DNA from 4 places in the Chryseobacterium lathyri genome. Region 1 is predicted to be linked to each of the others. Evidence: riboswitches for the same ligand, from Rfam matches in the RefSeq annotation. Region 1 holds a riboswitch; each other region holds the start of a gene.
What was found. Region 1 has a riboswitch for cobalamin ahead of metE (5-methyltetrahydropteroyltriglutamate--homocysteine S-methyltransferase). Riboswitches for the same ligand answer to the same signal wherever they lie in the genome.

Region 1 (3,124 bases):
CCATATCATTACGTTCAAATTCTCCGTGAACCAGCACATCAATACCTATCTCTTCCTGCCAGCGGATGGTTCTTTCTGTCTCTTTTTTAAGAAGATCATCATATTGTTCAGCGGTCAGTTCCCCTTTTTTAAATTTTGATCTCCATGTCCTTACTTCCTTAGTTTGAGGAAAAGAGCCAATCGTTGTCGTAGGAAATAAGGGAAGCTGTAGAACTTTTTGCTGCTCTTCTTTCCTTATGCTGAACGGGCTGTTTCTCTTTGCATCATCTTCAGTTGTTACATCCGTACGGTCTTTTACTTCCTGATTGTGGATCAAAGCTGAGATTTTACGGGTGTCAATTGCTTTTTTATTTTCGGCATACTGTTGCAGAGCCTGGTAATCTGCCTTTCCGGAAGCAAGCTTTTTCAAGGTAACAATTTCATCAACTTTTTGTTTGGCAAAAGCCATCCATTGCTTAATTTCAGGAGATAATGTTTCTTCATTCGTCTCCAGTTCAAGATCAAAAGGAGAGTGAAGCAGAGAACATGAAGGGGCAATGAAAACCCTGTCTGAACCAATGGTGCTGACCGCTTTTTCTATAAAGCTTAAAGATCTTTCAAAATTATTTTTCCAGATGTTCCGTCCATCTACAATACCTAAGGATAGACTCAATGTTTGAGGAATGGTACGTAAAACTTCATCCAGCTGTTCAGGACATCGTACCAGATCAATATGCAGGACATCTACAGGAAGTGAAGCTGCTAATGAAAGGTTGTCTTTTAAACCTTCAAAATAAGTAGCAAGAATAAATGTAAGATTCGGGAACTGTTTTCTGATTTCAGCATAAACAGATGGGTAGATTTCTCTTGCTTTTTCAGTAAGATCCAGACCTAAAAAAGGTTCATCAAGCTGAATCCATGTGGCATCATGGTTTTCCAGTTCTTTTAAAATTTCGATATATACCGGAAGCAGATTTTCTATGAGGTCCAGTTTATCAAACCCGTCTTCTTTCTCTTTTCCCAGAAGAAGATAGGTAAGAGGGCCTAATATCACAGGCTTGGCATTTATTCCGGCTTCTTTTGCGCTGATGAATTCACTGATGATCTTTTTGGAAAATAATCCGAACTGCTGGTTCTTCTGAAATTCAGGAACGATGTAATGGTAATTGGTATCAAACCATTTTGTCATTTCCATGGCGGTAATGTCGAGGCCGTCTTTCTGGTAGCCTCTTGCCATGCCAAAATATAGATCAAGCTCAGAATTGGCTGCTCTTGAGGCAATTTCTTTATGGCGTTCGGGAATTGCTCCCACAGCTAGAGTCATGTCCAAAACCTGATCATAATAAGAAAAGTCATTGCAGGGAATAAGGTCAATTCCTGCTTCCTGCTGCATTTTCCAGTTCTGCCGGCTAATGGTTTTCCCGGTTTCCAGTAATTCGTTTAATGATGTTTTACCTGACCAATACTGTTCGCAGGCTTTTTTGAGTTCTCTGTGGCGGCCAATACGCGGGCTGCCAAGAATGTGCGTTTGCATGTTTTTAAACTTTAAATTAGACAATTAGTATTTTAAAGGCTCTTTTAGATGCTCCGCAATGCTGTTTGGAAAGAATTTTAAGATATAAATGGATACAGTGAGGACGTAATTTCCCGGTAATGCAGGGACGTTCAAAGTATCATCTATATGAGCTGAAGCTTCAGACCGCGAAAGCATTGTCAATTCAGAATAGGCAGGTCTCCTGACTTGTAACAGTTTTTATCATCCTTCCCGCTTCTGGCAGTGGATATACTTGGATAAAAACCTTTGTCGTGTTACTTACAGTTGCGCGACAGCTCGTGATTCTCATACGATTCCCTATTAATCTACGTTATGTAAAACCTCTTCTGTTTGATGAAGTATGTTAAAGAACAAAATCTATGTCAAAGGTATTGATTAAAGTGAATTGATTGGTTAATTTGCAAAAATTAGGAATATTATTTTGTTTTGGTCTTATTTTAAAGTTAAAAATTCTGTAAATTTGAAAAACATAACCTCAAAAAGAATATTATTCTGTGGAAAGACTTGACGAAAGGGATCTTCAATTGCTCAGAATCCTGCAAAAGAATGCTAAATTGACTGTAAAAGAGATTGCAAAAGAAGTCAATCTTTCACCTTCACCTGTTTTCGAACGGATGAAAAGACTTGAGCAGGAAGGATATATCAAGCATTATGCAGCTGTACTGGAAGCAGAAAAGCTGAACCGTGGGTTTACTGTTTTTTGCCAGATTAAACTTAAAATCCATGACCGTTCTGTAGGAAATCAGTTTGTTGAAGATATCTTACAGATTGATGAAATTGCTGAATGCTATAATATTTCAGGAGATTTCGATTTTCTCCTGAAAGTTCAGGTAAGAGATATGAAACATTACCAGGACTTTGTGTTCAATACGCTGGGTTCATTAGATTCTATAGGAAGTGCACACAGCACTTTTGTGATGGCCGAGGTTAAAAATATTCACGGAGTAAGTATTTAAAAATAAAAGCAGCACCCATAGGATACTGCCATTATAATTTTTTAAATCATTACATTTTTCAATCTTTAAATAAAATTAACTGCTCCATTCTCACTACTGCATTTTGTTGATATTCTTCAGTCAGATTAAATATTTTTCCCAGTTTTTGGGAAGCACTGATAAAACTGATAAAGGTGCAGAGCTCCGAAATTTCTTTTTCGGAAAAGAATTCTCTCAACATGCTGAAATGGCTCTTGAGTATGGAACGGTGATCTTTAGAGAATAGCTCTGCGAAGCTTACGGCTACAGAAATTTTAAGATCTGACTGGCTGAAATCGGGTCTTCCGCCTTTTACCATGCAGTATTCACAGCCATTGCCAAATGCAAGTGTTCTTCGGATCTGTTCCAGTAAATCAGAGTCTAAACTGGTATTTTTGAAGAAAGTCTCTTCAAGTCTGTTCCAGTGGTATAGTATTTCAGTGTTATGGCCAATAAGTTTTTCAAATGGTGTATTTCCATTGTCTGAAAATTCAATTGTTGTCATATTTTTTTATGTCAAATTTCTGTCTAATTCATATAGTTTTAAAATGGATTTAATGGTTAAATTTTATAATTTTGATTATTTCTACTGATTTAATCTAAAAATACAATGAAA
Region 2 (3,124 bases), on a different contig from region 1:
TCCTTACGAAAAGGGCTGTATTTTCGTCCAGTTCTTCGTTAACAGTGTCAACAATTTCCAAAAGAAAACGGATTCTGTTTTCAAAGCTTCCGCCATATTCATCTGTCCTGATATTGGAAAGCGGTGATAAAAACTGGTGGATAAGGTATCCGTGTGCACCGTGAATTTCTATCATATCAAAACCGGCTTTTACAGCTCTTTTTGCTGCTTCTTTAAAATTCTGTACCTGTTCCTTAATCTCGTCAGCAGTCAGAACATGCGGAATCCTTTCAGTAGGATGATAAGGAATAGGACTAGGTGCAACGGTTTCCCAACCTTCTTCAACAGGAATCTGCAGGTTATTCCATGTGGAACCTTTTCTTCCGGCGTGGGCAAGCTGGATCCCTATTTTACTTTCTGAACGGGAATGGACAAAATCAACAATTTTCTTAAGTTCTTCTGCCTGCTCATCATTCCAGATACCCATACAGTGGTTGGTAATTCTTCCACGAGGCTCTACTCCGGTGGCTTCAACCATGATAAGTCCGGTTCCGCCCTGAGATCTGCTTCCGTAGTGTACAAAATGGAAATCATTAGCCAATCCATTTTCACATGAATACATACACATGGGAGACATTACCCATCTATTTTTCAATTCTATATTTCTAAATTTTATTGGTGTGTATAACATTTTACTTTTTGATTTTCAATTTAATGATGAATAAAAAAAACATTGTCGAAGTGATGAAAAAGAAGTAAATTTGGCCCCTTTTTAGTCTTACTAATATATGAAAAAAGACATACAGATCAGTTACGAGCATTTTAAAAACAGCAGTGAACTGAACGATATAGAAAAAACCTTATTTGAAAGAGCAATACAAGCCCGTGAAAATGCTTATGCGCCCTATTCGAATTTCCTTGTAGGATGTGCCGTCTTACTGGAAAACGGTGAAATTTATTCCGGCAACAACCAGGAGAATGCAGCCTATCCATCGGGGTTATGTGCAGAAAGAACGACTCTTTTCTGGGTGGCAGCCAATTTTCCGGATGTCAAGGTGAAAAAGATCTTTGTCGTTGGGGGGCCTAAGGAATTTCATGAGAAAAATCCTCCGATTCCACCTTGTGGAGCCTGCAGGCAAAGCCTGATAGAATATGAAACGAAACAGAACGAAAACATCATCCTTTATTTTTCAAGCATGAATGATGAAGTAGTAAAGGTTCATTCTATTAAGGATTTGCTGCCTTTCTATTTTGATTCATCGTTTTTGTAAAGGTGAAATTTTGTGAATAGGAAATTTTGGTTGATGTGAATAGTGAATTTTGCTTCGCAAGTAAATGGTGAATTAAAGTTTTAAGAATCAAAAACCAAAAATCAAGATTTCAAATACCATACTTTTGTCAATGGTCAATTTTATTTTACAAGTGAATTGTTAATTTAAGGATTATTTTCAATTTTGTAGTGTCATGTTCAATACTGATCATTTATACTTTTTAAAAATTTCCCTGCGAAGCAAAATTCACTATTCACCATTCACTATTCACAATTGACCACTCACAATTGACTTTTTGTCTTTTTTGCGCAATAATTTTAAAAAGTTATCTTTGCAAAAATTTTGGTTTCCAGCATTTTGGAAATAATAGGGAATTGGGTGTAACTCCCAGACTGTCCCCGCAACTGTAAATCGCAATAAGATTTCTGTAAAAAACCACTGTTCAGACGGGAAGGTGCAGAAAGCGAAAGTCAGGAGACCTGCCAAAATTATAACTAAAAACGTATTACTTTCGGAGGAAAAGTAAAATAGTATGGATATAAAAAGGTCTTTATTACTACTTTGTTCGTCTTACGGCAGCTTTCTCTTCGGACAGGAGAAGGCGGTTGACACCATTTATATTTTCGACAGCCAGATGAGCAAGGTAAAGCTTTTCCATCCGGTACGTACGATCACTCCAAAAGATCTCGAGAAAAACTCAGCCAATCTTTCTGAACTTTTACGCTTTCAGTCTTCTATTTATGTGAAAGAAAATGGCCGTGGGGCGGTTTCTTCTCCTTCATTTAGGGGAACAACAGCTCAGCAGACTGCTTTTGTGTGGAACGGAATCAACATTAATTCCAGCTTTTTGGGGCAAGGAGATGTGAATAATATTCCACTTTTCGGATATGATCAGATTGATATAAAAGCGGGTGGCGGAAGTGTTGTTTATGGCAGCGGAGCTATTGGAGGAAGTATTCATTTAAATAATATTTTGGATTTCAACAGGGGCTTCAAAGGTTCTGTTTATTCGGAGGCGGGCTCTTTTGATACTTATAATAATTTTCTGCAGGCTTCATTCAGCAATGATAAATTAAGCGTTAAAGTTTCCGGGAGCTATTTAACGAGTCAGAATGATTATAAAGTTCCTGAATTTGTTGTAGGAAGTACGGGATTTTATAATGTTAACGGCAGATATTACAATACTTCAGTTAACATCGGAGCTTCTTATAAAATTGCTGATCACCAGACTATTTCATGGCAGAACCAGATGTTCGATGCATCACAGCATTATCCTGTTTTTGAACAAATCGGAAACAGAACAAAATATAACGCGCAGACTTTAAGAAGCCTGATCGCATGGGATATCAATAAAAGTAATCTTTCAAACAGCTTAAAAGCAGCTTATACAGAAGATAATTTCCAGTATTTTTCGGATCTTAACCAGCCTAAAGCAAGCGGTGCAGAAGGAAAGAATTATATTTTCAAAAATGATTTCAACTATTTCATCACTCCAAAGATCAACATCAATGCTATCGGGGAATTTCAGGTGAATAAAGGGGAAGGTTATCAATCCGGAATTGGAGTCATCAGCAGAAATGTAGGTTCCCTATCCGGCTTAATCAGGTATTTTGCCACGAAGGAGCTTCGTTTTGAAGCCGGGATCAAGAAGGATTTTGTGGAAGATATCTCTTCTCCGCTTCTGTATTCTTTTTCGGGAAAATGGGATGCTTTACAATGGTATCGTATGGGAGCCAGTTTTTCAAGAAACTTCAGATATCCTTCTTTTAATGATCTTTACTGGCAGCCGGGAGGAAATCTGAATTTGCTTCCTGAAACATCCACGAATATTGACATGAGCCATGAGTTCAGCTTAGGAGATTTTAAAATTACAT
Region 3 (3,124 bases), on a different contig from region 1:
TTCTCAACTTCATTATAATAGCCATCCACTTTCACATAAATACCTTTAAAAAATTGATGGTCAAAGAGCTTCTCGTAGGTAAAACCTACATCGTACTGATTTGTGTATTCAGGTTTCAGCATGACATTTCCGATCATGGTGTAATACAGATCATTGAAAGTAGGCATCCTGAAGACTCTTTTGTAGAAGGCCCTTACGGTAAGCTCTTTGGATTTTAAAAGCTGATAGCTCAGGAAAGCGGAAGGGGCCCATTCGGTTTTATCGGGAGATTTTGCATTCATTTTCACGTTTTCATGAACGAAAGTTCCGAGAATACTTCCCAAAAATTTAAACCGGTTCCATTGATAGGTTGTAGCAAAAGCAACGAGTGAAGTATATCGTGTAGGGTATGAAAAATCTCTCAGACTGGCATTGAGATTATTATACTGAAAATCAAAGCTCGCACTTACATCCCAGTTTTGATTAATAGAATAGATATTGGAGTTGGAAAAATACAGTTCCCTCTGAACATAAGAATTATCTATGGGCAGAACGGTTGTTGCCACATTCACCGTATCTAAAAAACGGGTGTAATCATAGGCAAATTTAGCCTTGAACTGAGTTTCAAATTTTGGGAACAGCTTTTTACGGAAACTGGCCTGAACAAAATAGTTTTCATCCAGCATCTGCTGACCTTTAGGGGTGAAATTATTATTAACAATGGCTGTGGGAACTCCACGATCGGAAATATAGCCGTAGCCGCGTACGCTCCAGCTTCCATCATTAATGGTTCCGTTTAAGGCGCCTTCAAAACGTTTCGCCCGGATGTAGGAATCATATCTTCTTGCAATGGTATCATTGGCAACAGATCCATCAGAATTTTTCTTTTCGTATTTATACTTATACAACCCATCGCTTTGTACAAATTCCGAGCTGAAACTTGCCGAAATTCTCTCTGAAAGCTTCTGTTCCACACGGAAGGAAGGATTAAATAAACTGATGGAGCCTAATTTCAGCTTCACCGTTAAGTTGGTCTTCTGATTCCCTTTAAAAACTGGTATTTTAGGCTGAAGATAAATAGATCCGGAAGATCCGAAATCCTTTGCCGGCTGAAAAATTTCACTTTTCTGACCGTTATACAAAGAAATCGCTTCAAGATCATCCAGTGAAAACTTTCCAAGATCCACGATTCCGTTCTGAACATTTCCCAGCTGGATACCATCATAGAAAACACCCACATGCTGGCTTCCCATACTCCGGATATTAACAGTTTTCAGGCCGCCCATCCCACCATAGTCTTTGATCTGAACTCCCGAAAAATACCGTAAGGCATCGGCCACCGACTGACTGTTCAGTCTTTCAAGCTGTTCTCCGGAAAGTACCTGTGCAGGAAGAATTTCTTTAAAATCTTTTTTGTAAAGCTGGATAGGAAGAATGGTTTTCTCCCTGATGGTGTCTCCGGATTGAGAGAATATAAGTTGAGATGCCATCACAAATAATGTGATAACAACTTTTTTAAACTGTGAAGCAGTACATTTTCTGACCATTAGCTCATTGAGAATAATGCTGACGCTAATGGATATAAGATAGCAAAGATAAAGCGCAGCTGTTACTGCACAGAATCCTTGTTGTCCTAAGCTTTATTCCACGAAAGCATCAAACGTTTATCTTCTGGCAGGTCTTCTGACTTACTCCGTTTTTGAAATCCTTCCCATTAAAAAACAGTGGATATACTCTTCAAAAACTTTGATGTGGAGCTTACAGCAGCGGGTCTGTCCTGGATTTTCACCAGGTTCCCTTTTAAGTGCTTTTTACAGCGCACCAGATTGCGGCAAAGATAGAAAATAACTTAATATATGCAATAACGGCATAATAAATTAATTCTCAACACTATGAAAAAAAGAAAATATTAAGAAGATGTATTAAAAACAGGTGGCTCGGGAATCTCAGCCACCTGTTTTTTAGATTAAAGTTTGAAATTTTTACGAGACTAAAGATTGAACAATCTGTACCTGGTGGCTTTGGCCATTATATTAAATTCCAAAATTGATAAAAACACTGAACCTGGATTTTGCTTCAATGTCCCCGCTTGCCAGATTGGAATAAGCAGGCAGCATGACTTCTCCACCCAGGCTGAACTTTTTATAAGAAGCCTCAAAACCGACTTTTCCATATAAAGCGCTTCCGGCTGTTTTGGGCAATACCTCGTCAAACTGTTTGTTTTTATCATAGACTTCGCCCTGAAGTCCGCCTTTGGCAGAGAAAATGGTCTTTTCATTTCCTGCAAGCTGATAAAAACCTGTTGCGGCATAATTCCACTGGTTTCCAAAACGGTAATTCTTTTTGTTTTCGGTTTTTACGGTGTAATCTGTGTTGATCAGTACAGCCAGTTTATTCTTTTGAAACTTATAGTTCAAAGCAGCCTGATAATCCCAGCTTCCCGTTCCCAGTTGAAAACTTGGATTGACTCCTGAAGCTCCTTTTTCATCAAATTTTCCCAAAGGAATTTTCACCCCCAAACCACCGTTGAGCTGATGGAAATGATCTTTGGAACTGAGGATCCGGTAAATTCCCATCAGGTTCAGATCTCCGATTCCATTAATGTTGATATCGCCCTGCATTGTTCTCTTCTCATGAAAATGAAATGGCAGGCTGGCGTATACACTCAGCTTTTCTGTCAATGGAATTTTTCCCCAAACCTGCAGGGTATTGAAATACTGATCCTGTGTAAGATCTTTTACAAAAAGGTTTTCTTTGGCTTTATAATGCTGGGCAAAATATTTGATCCCGATAAACTGCGGGTTCAGCAAAGACTCAAAACCGGAAGAACCATTTCCTGCCGCACAGCCGCAAGCATCACAGTCATCCAATATAATATTATTTATAGGATCTGCGATATACAGACTGTCGTTGATGGTTTTAGCCTGACAGCCCCATGATAATGTCAGGCTCAGTATAAAAATTATTTTTTTCATGCTCATTCTGCAAATTTTGGATTAGAAATAAAGTTTTGATCAGATAAGGTTTTCAAAAAGGCGATGACAAACTGCTTTTCCTGTGTATTCATCGCAATTCCGATATGCCCGTTCTGTTTCAGCTGCGGATCCAGATTGGGATTGTCTTCCACATTATCTGAATAGAAATT
Region 4 (3,124 bases), on a different contig from region 1:
ATTGGAAGCTGCTAAATTCATCGGAACAGTAAAGGCAGATTCTGCGCACATATTGTCTATTCTACTGGCTGCCTGAAATTGTACTGCACCTGAAAAAAGCAGAAGCATAAAAAGTAGGTTTTTGATCATATTTATTTGTGTATGGATTTTCGTTTGAAAAATAGTTTAAATTATTTACATATTATTAAATTTTAATTAATAAATACTCCATTTGAAACGTTTTACACAAAAAAATTTATTATTTTCTGATCAGATAATAACTTTTTTAGAACATATTGATCATTTTAATCAAATACTGTTATATTTTACTGATCAAAAAAACATTTAATTTATATATTTGAGGGATCAAAAATTTTCATCAAATGATTTCCATAAACAAAGCATTGTACCTCTCCGCTTTCAGCCTTTTTTCTTTGGCATTTGTCAAGGGACAGAATAAGGTTCCTTTTGGTGTTGTAAAAGCTGAAGAAGGCTACGCCAACGTGCGCGTCCATAAGGATGACTACAGAAAAATCGTAGACAAGATCCGGATGCGTAAAGGGGATGTATTTGTTTATGTAAAACCTGCACCCGGAGAAACGGAATGGGTATGGATTAAATATCCTGAAAAGCAGGATGAGGAAAAACCTTTTGTAAGATATGAGAATCTTGAGAAGGAAGGGATGGTAAATAAAGGGCGTATTGCCTTTATAGACCAGCTTCCTCAGTTTACACCTTCTAAATCCAAGAACGGGAAATCACTAATCTTCACAGACAACAGCAATCCAAAAATACCGACTTCACAAAGAACCAAGGTGGTTATTGACGTTTATCCGTCCAATGCCGGTTACAGAAAGCAGGAAAAAGATACGGATGGAAAGATCCTTACGATTGATAAAGTAAAACCATGGGGAATTAAAGACGGGCTTCCGGAAGGGATGACTGAGATTAAGTCCATCAGAGTACAACAGCCGGGAAGAGGTTCTGTTTTTGTAAGGGAAGCTATTAAAAATATGTTCCAGCCTACCATGGATTTCAATAATGTCGGAGTAACGGCTCTTGACAATGATCACATCTATCTTTATATGATCAATAGCTCTGGTGAAAACAGATATGTCACACTTTGGACCATCAAGGAAGGAAAGGTAATGAGCCAGATTATTTACAATAGTCCGGAATAATTGTCGTTTTTCGCAGTAATATTCTTATTTTTGCCCTGAAAAAGTTTAACGCTAATTCATCACAGAAATTGGTTCTGCTTAACGCAGATTAAAAGGGAACCGTGTGAAAATCACGGACTGTCGCGCAACTGTAAGTAACTGAAGTCTTTATCAAGGATCCACTGTGCAGGGCACGGGAAGGAGATAAAAGATGTTACAAGTCAGGAGACCTGCCTATTTCTTTAAACAAGAAACTTTCGCGATTTGAAGTTTATTGATCTGATGGACTGCTTCAGGGATTCTCCATGATTCCTGTCACTGTTCTGTTATTTTGATATTATTTCATTTCGCATTAATTAATAATGAAATATGACTACAGAAGAAAGAATTGCAGCATCCGAGACCAGAATTTTTAAAGCGGTTTTTCCCAACACTACCAATCACTATGACACTCTTTTCGGAGGTACTGCCATGCAGCTGATGGATGAAGTAGCTTTTATCACTGCAACCCGTTTTGCAAGAAAAAGAGTGGTAACTGTAAGCAGCGATAAGATCGATTTTAAAAAGCCTATCCCTGCAGGAACCATTGTAGAGCTGATCGGAAAAGTTGACTATGTCGGAAAAACCAGTATGAAAGTGAATGTAGAAATCTATACGGAGCAAATGTACTCGTATGAAAGAGAAAGAGCCATTGTGGGTGATTTCACTTTTGTAGCGATTGATGAGTTTAAAAAACCGATAAGAATAATGTAGAGAATAAGTTTCGGGCGGCCTTTGGCCGCCCGAAACCCTTTATAAGGTAAAAAAAAATTGTATTTGTAAAATTGTATTATTCTGATAAGTGAAACGCTCTTGTTTATCTTAAAAAACAGCAGTTTTAATTTTAATTTTTTTTGCGATAAATCTACCGAACAACCTTGTCAGTATCCAAGCTTCTGATCAGTAATGTCTCAAAGGCCTCTCCCATCTCATCCGATGCCCTTCTAATAGCATTTTCCAGCATGTTTCTAATCTGCTTTTCAGTCACACCGGCTTCCGTCCAGCTTCTTCCTGAAGTGTGTGAATTTAAGATAAACGGCATGATACGGTCAATGGCGCAGGCAAAAATAGCGTCCGGCGTTTTTTCTTCCTCAAATTCAAGCCATAATTCAAAGAACTCGGCACGCAAAGGTTCATCAAGGATTCCAAAGATTTTCTGCGCTGAAATCTTTTCCCTTTCGAATTTTCCTACCATCGCCTGTTCATCAAAAAGGAAAGTATCTCCTGCTTCTATTTCCACTAAATCATGAATGGAAAGCATTCTTATGACCCTTAAAAGATCAATATCTGCACGGTTTTTAGCATACGGATAAAGGATCTGCGCCAAAATAATGATCTGCCATGAGTGTTCGGCCGTATTTTCCCTTCTGGAATCATCGGCATTGTAATTTCTTCTCTGTACGTTTTTCAGGGCATCAACTGCCAGGATAAAATCGATCTCCTTTTGTATTTTCATTTCTTTTTTATTATTTGGATGATTTTCTAACGATCCATTTATTATTAATCTTTTCTCTAACAGTCACTTTCGTTTTTTCATCACTGAAATCACTGATTTTTTCGTAAACCAGATCCAATCCTTTGTTGGGAATCACCTGATATTCGTAGGTGTAATGTAGAGATGCACCGGATCTGGCATAAGTGGTCAATCGTTTTCGTTTGGAATCTACGTCAAACATTCCCTGATAGGAGCTGGCAATTTCAGTAAGTTCTTTACTCAGAACAAATTTTTTCTTTGTGGAATTAAATACATACACATCAAAAGAAGCACTGCCATAGTTTCCGCCACTGCCGTTTCTTATGGCTACATCTTCCGTCCCGTCAAAATTGAAATCTCCAAAAACCACAGGATTATCATGGACCATTCCGTGGGTTAGTGTTGTTACACTGGTGCTTGACGGTTTCGCCTCTTTTTCAAAATACATGACAAAATCTCCGGAAGCAAGAGT

Region 2: linked by a shared signal. The riboswitch ahead of LC418_RS16475 (TonB-dependent receptor plug domain-containing protein) and the one ahead of metE (5-methyltetrahydropteroyltriglutamate--homocysteine S-methyltransferase) in region 1 are both predicted to bind cobalamin.
Region 3: linked by a shared signal. The riboswitch ahead of LC418_RS04080 (TonB-dependent receptor plug domain-containing protein) and the one ahead of metE (5-methyltetrahydropteroyltriglutamate--homocysteine S-methyltransferase) in region 1 are both predicted to bind cobalamin.
Region 4: linked by a shared signal. The riboswitch ahead of LC418_RS15935 (acyl-CoA thioesterase) and the one ahead of metE (5-methyltetrahydropteroyltriglutamate--homocysteine S-methyltransferase) in region 1 are both predicted to bind cobalamin.

What each region holds. Positions count from the first base shown of each region.
Region 1 is NZ_JAHXYG010000003.1:606,943-610,066, forward strand. It holds gene metE (5-methyltetrahydropteroyltriglutamate--homocysteine S-methyltransferase) at 1-1,513, opposite strand, end outside; cobalamin riboswitch at 1,689-1,874, opposite strand; gene LC418_RS12155 (Lrp/AsnC family transcriptional regulator) at 2,029-2,490, shown strand; gene LC418_RS12160 (carboxymuconolactone decarboxylase family protein) at 2,549-3,013, opposite strand; gene LC418_RS12165 (Lrp/AsnC family transcriptional regulator) at 3,119-3,124, shown strand, end outside.
Region 2 is NZ_JAHXYG010000005.1:129,860-132,983, forward strand. It holds gene namA (NADPH dehydrogenase NamA) at 1-670, opposite strand, end outside; gene LC418_RS16470 (cytidine deaminase) at 768-1,250, shown strand; cobalamin riboswitch at 1,577-1,751, shown strand; gene LC418_RS16475 (TonB-dependent receptor plug domain-containing protein) at 1,783-3,124, shown strand, end outside.
Region 3 is NZ_JAHXYG010000001.1:900,541-903,664, reverse strand. It holds gene LC418_RS04080 (TonB-dependent receptor plug domain-containing protein) at 1-1,469, opposite strand, end outside; cobalamin riboswitch at 1,636-1,820, opposite strand; gene LC418_RS04075 (transporter) at 2,013-2,954, opposite strand; gene LC418_RS04070 (cytochrome-c peroxidase) at 2,957-3,124, opposite strand, start outside.
Region 4 is NZ_JAHXYG010000005.1:11,579-14,702, forward strand. It holds gene LC418_RS15925 (GEVED domain-containing protein) at 1-129, opposite strand, end outside; gene LC418_RS15930 (hypothetical protein) at 363-1,160, shown strand; cobalamin riboswitch at 1,213-1,391, shown strand; gene LC418_RS15935 (acyl-CoA thioesterase) at 1,509-1,892, shown strand; gene LC418_RS15940 (HD domain-containing protein) at 2,044-2,634, opposite strand; gene LC418_RS15945 (XAC2610-related protein) at 2,645-3,124, opposite strand, start outside.